2 regions of the Paraburkholderia tropica genome follow, and region 2 is predicted to be linked to the other one. Evidence: riboswitches for the same ligand, from Rfam matches in the RefSeq annotation. Region 2 holds a riboswitch; the other holds the start of a gene.
The links. Region 2 has a riboswitch for FMN ahead of G5S35_RS24970 (6,7-dimethyl-8-ribityllumazine synthase). Riboswitches for the same ligand answer to the same signal wherever they lie in the genome.

Region 1: it holds a riboswitch for FMN, as region 2 does, so the genes downstream of both, ribB (3,4-dihydroxy-2-butanone-4-phosphate synthase) here and G5S35_RS24970 (6,7-dimethyl-8-ribityllumazine synthase) in region 2, are expected to answer to the same signal.

The regions. Positions count from the first base shown of each region.
Region 1 covers NZ_CP049134.1:2,665,403-2,667,597, reverse strand. Annotated here, with positions in the region: gene G5S35_RS12060 (helix-turn-helix domain-containing protein) at 1-458, shown strand, start outside; FMN riboswitch at 563-748, shown strand; gene ribB (3,4-dihydroxy-2-butanone-4-phosphate synthase) at 923-1,639, shown strand; gene G5S35_RS12050 (HAD family hydrolase) at 1,772-2,195, opposite strand, start outside.
Region 2 covers NZ_CP049136.1:312,602-314,796, reverse strand. Annotated here, with positions in the region: gene G5S35_RS24975 (glucose 1-dehydrogenase) at 1-675, shown strand, start outside; gene G5S35_RS24970 (6,7-dimethyl-8-ribityllumazine synthase) at 737-1,234, opposite strand; FMN riboswitch at 1,310-1,458, opposite strand; gene G5S35_RS24965 (hypothetical protein) at 1,739-2,195, shown strand, end outside.

The sequences.
Region 1 (2,195 bases), on a different replicon from region 2:
TCAAGGTGCTCTGCAAGGTCGCGGCGGCGCTTAAGGTATCGGTGTCGGCGTTCCTGCGCCGTCATGCGGTGAACGGCTTCGAGCATCTGCCCGCCGAACGCGCGCCGCGCCGCGTAAGCGCCGACGGCCGTTATTCGGCTCGCGCGCTCTATCCCGAGGACGAGCCCGCCGCCGCCGAGTTTCACGAACTGCGCATCGCGCCGCTGCACACCGAGCCGGGCACGCGCCGCGCGCCGGGCACGACCGTCAACCTCGTGGTCAGCGAAGGCACGCTCGAAGTGAGCGTGCACGATCGCCGCCAGTTGCTCGCGACCGGCGACGCCATCGTGTTCGACGCCGACCAGCCGCACAGCCTGCGCAATCCGGGCGACACCGAGGCGCGCGTGTTCCGCGTGACGCGCAACGCCGAGACGCCGCCGCGCTGGGACGTGCCGCAAGCCGCGCCGCAGACGCTCTGAGATCGGTGCGCGCCCGGTGCGCGCATTTGTCCAGTGGGTCTTTGCCGCGCTGCACGATCGGGCGCGACGCGGTATGCTTCTTCCGCCGGTTCAACCGGTAATCAGTGCGTCTTCAGGGCGGGGTGCAATTCCCCACCGGCGGTATGCCGGCCGGGCCGAAAGGCCAGCCGGTGAGCCCGCGAGCGCCTGTGCGTGAGTCGCTGCAAGCTGTTTTCGTCTCGCGCGCAGGGTCAGCAGATCTGGTGCGAAGCCAGAGCCGACGGTCATAGTCCGGATGAGAGAAGATGTGCAGATGGTCATGTTTGCCCATCCGCCGCGGCGTTGCGTCTGCGTGCGCGTGGCGTCGTCCGGCCTTGAGCCGGGTGCCGCGCGCGGCGCTCGCGAGATGCCGCGTGCCGGGGATTCCTGTCTGTTTGCAATGCCCTGAAACGTTTTTCGCCCAACTCTTGCGAGGAGCGTTTCACATGTCCTTTACCCGCAATCTCCCGGTCGAGCAGCCGCTCGACGCCATCGCCGATCTTCCCTTGCTCGACACCGAGCCGGTGCCCCCGCGCATCGCCGCCGCGCTGCAGGCCATGCGCGAAGGCCGTCCCGTCGTCCTTCAGGACGATCACGACCGCGAGGACGAAGCCGATCTCGTCTGCGCCGCCGAGAACCTGACTAACGAAACGATGGCGCTGTTCATCCGCGAATGCAGCGGCATCGTCTGCCTGTGCCTCTCCGACGAGAAAGTGCGCGCGCTCGAACTGCCGCCGATGGTCGCGCGCAACGAGAGCCGCAACCGCACGGCCTTCACCGTCTCGATTGAGGCGCGCGAGGGCGTGAGCACGGGCGTGTCGGCCGCCGACCGCGTGACGACGATCCGCGCGGCCATCGCGGCCGGCGCGAAGCCCGCCGACATCGTGAGCCCCGGCCACGTGTTCCCGCTGCGCGCGCAGCCGGGCGGCGTGCTCGCGCGCCGCGGCCATACCGAAGGCACCGTCGACCTGGCGGCGCTCGCCGGTCTGGAGCCCGCCGGCGTGCTGTGCGAACTGATGAATCCGGACGGCACGATGGCGCGCGGCCAGCAGGTCGACGACTTCGCGAAGCTGCACAATTTGCCGATGCTGACGATCGCCGAGCTGGCGGCATTCCGCGCCTCGCTCGCCGAGGTGCGCGAACGCAGCGCCGAACTGGTGTAAGGCGCGTTCGAAACGTGAAGGTGCCGCAGGCCGCCTTTCCCGCGCGGCCCGCAATGAAAAACGGCGCGTGAGCCTTGTGGTTCACGCGCCGTTTTTTTATCGACGAAGCGAGCGGCAGTGCGCCAGGTTGGCTTACGACTGCACGTCGCCGAACTCGCCGCGCACGCCCGCTGCCACGAGCGCGGGCAACTCGTCCATGTGTTCCATGATGCGCGTGATGCCCAGCTCGCGCAGCACGTCGGCATAGCCCGACGGGATATGGCTCGCGCCCACGAACGCGATGGTCTTCATGCCCGCCGCGCGCGCGGCGTTCAGGCCCGAGAGGCTGTCCTCGACCACGAGGCAGCGCGCCGGCTCCACGCCGAGCGTTTTGGCCGCATGCAGATAGACATCCGGATAAGGCTTGGGCCGCGCGACCATCTCGGCGCTGAAGATGCGCTCGCCGAAGATCGTGGCGAGCCCGGCGCGGCGCACCGAGGCGTGCACGCGCGTGAGGCGGCTGTTCGACACCACGGCGGCGGGCAGCGCGATCTGGCGCAGCGCGTCGCGCACGCCG
Region 2 (2,195 bases):
GCGAACGAGAAGAGTGTGCATGATGCAGCGGCCGGTTTGCGCGACGCCGGCTACGAAGCGATAGCCGTCGAGGTCGACGTGACGAGCAAGGCGCAAGTCGTGGCGCTCTACGACGAAGTGGCCGCGAAACTCGGTGAAGTCGATATTTCGGTGCAGAACGCGGGCGTGATTACGATCGCGAAGCTACCCGATCTGAGCGAAGCCGAGTGGGACAAGGTGATGGCCGTGAACACCAAAGGCGTGTTTCTGTGCTGCCAGGAAGCGGCCACGCGCATGCTGCGTGCGGGCAAGGGCGGCCGACTGATCAATACGGCATCGGGCCAGGCGCGTCAGGGTTTCGTCTATACGCCGCATTACGCGGCGAGCAAATTCGGCGTGCTCGGCATTACGCAGAGTCTCGCGAAAGAACTCGCGCCCACGGGCATCACGGTCAACGCGTTTTGTCCGGGCATTATCACCACGGATATGTGGGCGTACAACGACGAGGCGTGGGGCAAACTGCTCGGCGATTACAAGCCGGGCGAGCTCATGAAGGAGTGGGTCGACAACATTCCGATGAAACGCGCGGGCAGCGGCAAGGATGTGGCCGGTCTCGTGGCGTTTCTCGCTTCGGACGACGCGTCCTATATCACCGGCCAGACGATCAACGTGGACGGCGGCATGTTCATGTCGTAAAGCACAGCGCGGGCGTGAACAGGCGACGCCGTGCGAGGCACGGGCGTCGCCACGGCGCGTGTTAGCGCACCGGCAGGGCGGCGAGCTTGCTGACCGTATCGGCGCAAGCGTGCGCGGCTTCCGCGCCCTTGACGACGAAATGCTCGCGGAAATACTTCACGTGTTCTTCGCCGTGGAAATGATGCGGCGTGAGCACGACCGAAAACACCGGCGTGCCGGTTTCCAACTGGACTTGCATCAGGCCGTCGATGACGGCCGTCGCGACGAAATCGTGGCGATAGATGCCGCCATCGACCACGAGGCCCGCCGCCACGATGCCGGCATAGCGGCCCGTTTGCGCGAGGCGTTTGGCGTGCAGCGGAATTTCGAAGGCGCCCGGCACTTCGTACAGATCGACGTCGTCGGCGCTGTAGCCGTACTTCTGGATCGATTGCACGAAGGAATGCTTGGCCTGATCGACGATGTCGCGATGCCAGCAAGCCTGAATGAAAGCGAGACGCGGACGTTGGTCGGCGGATGCAGCGACAGCCTGGGATTCGATGGTGCTAGTGGTGTTCATGGACTTCAGCCTGTTTTGTGTGAACAGGGCGTAGAACGGCTGCGCCTTTCACGAAACGCGAAAAGACGGAGGCCATTCTGTTCTCTTTCATCCGGACTATGACCGTCGGCCCCGGAATCCAACCGGGTCTGCTGACCTCTGCAATCGCAGAGCGCTCGCGGGCTACGTCGTGTTTAACGCCGATTACCGCCGGTGGGGAATTGCACCCCGCCCCGAGAACGTGTTCGTTAGCGTGTTGATTAACGAACGGGTTGTACGGTAGCACGAAACACGGTTTTGTGCACAGCCGCAATCAGCCTGAGTTTCTACTCTAAATCTGGCACTCAATTCGTTGCGTCGTCATGTTGGCGTTTGTGGCGCTCGAACGTATCGGAATCGAATAAGGATCGAATAAGGAGCGCATGTCATGAAGCGCAAGCGGGTATCGGGCAACTGGAAAATGAAGGGGTTGGCGACGGCGAAGTGGACGATGGAAAAGACTCGCACGGCCGCCGAGGCGTCGTCATGACCGCCTTGAATCGCCGCCGGGTACCGCCGCGCGGGTCGAAGCAGTGGCTGCTGCCGATGCCGCACGAGTCGGTCCGCAGCCTGTCGTTGAATGCGCATCTCGCGCTGGAAGCGTGCCGCGAGGGACGCGACAATCAACGTGACAAGCAACGCGGCAATCAAGCGATGCTCAACGAACTCACGCGCCTCACGTATCTCTCGTATTTTCTGTGGCAGACCGGCCTGGGACACGCAAACGATGATACTTATGCCGGCGCGGAAGATGCATTGAATGCCGCCGTCGAGCGTGCGCAGCTCAGCGGAGAGTGGATGATCGGTTCTTGCGAGGTCGCTGCGATTGAGGCTTTGCTCAAGGTGTACGACCAACAATTGGCTTCAGTGACGGCGCGTGACTATTGCGGCGCCATTCAGCGTTTGAACAAACTGCTCGAAACGCCGCGAACGGTTTCTCCGG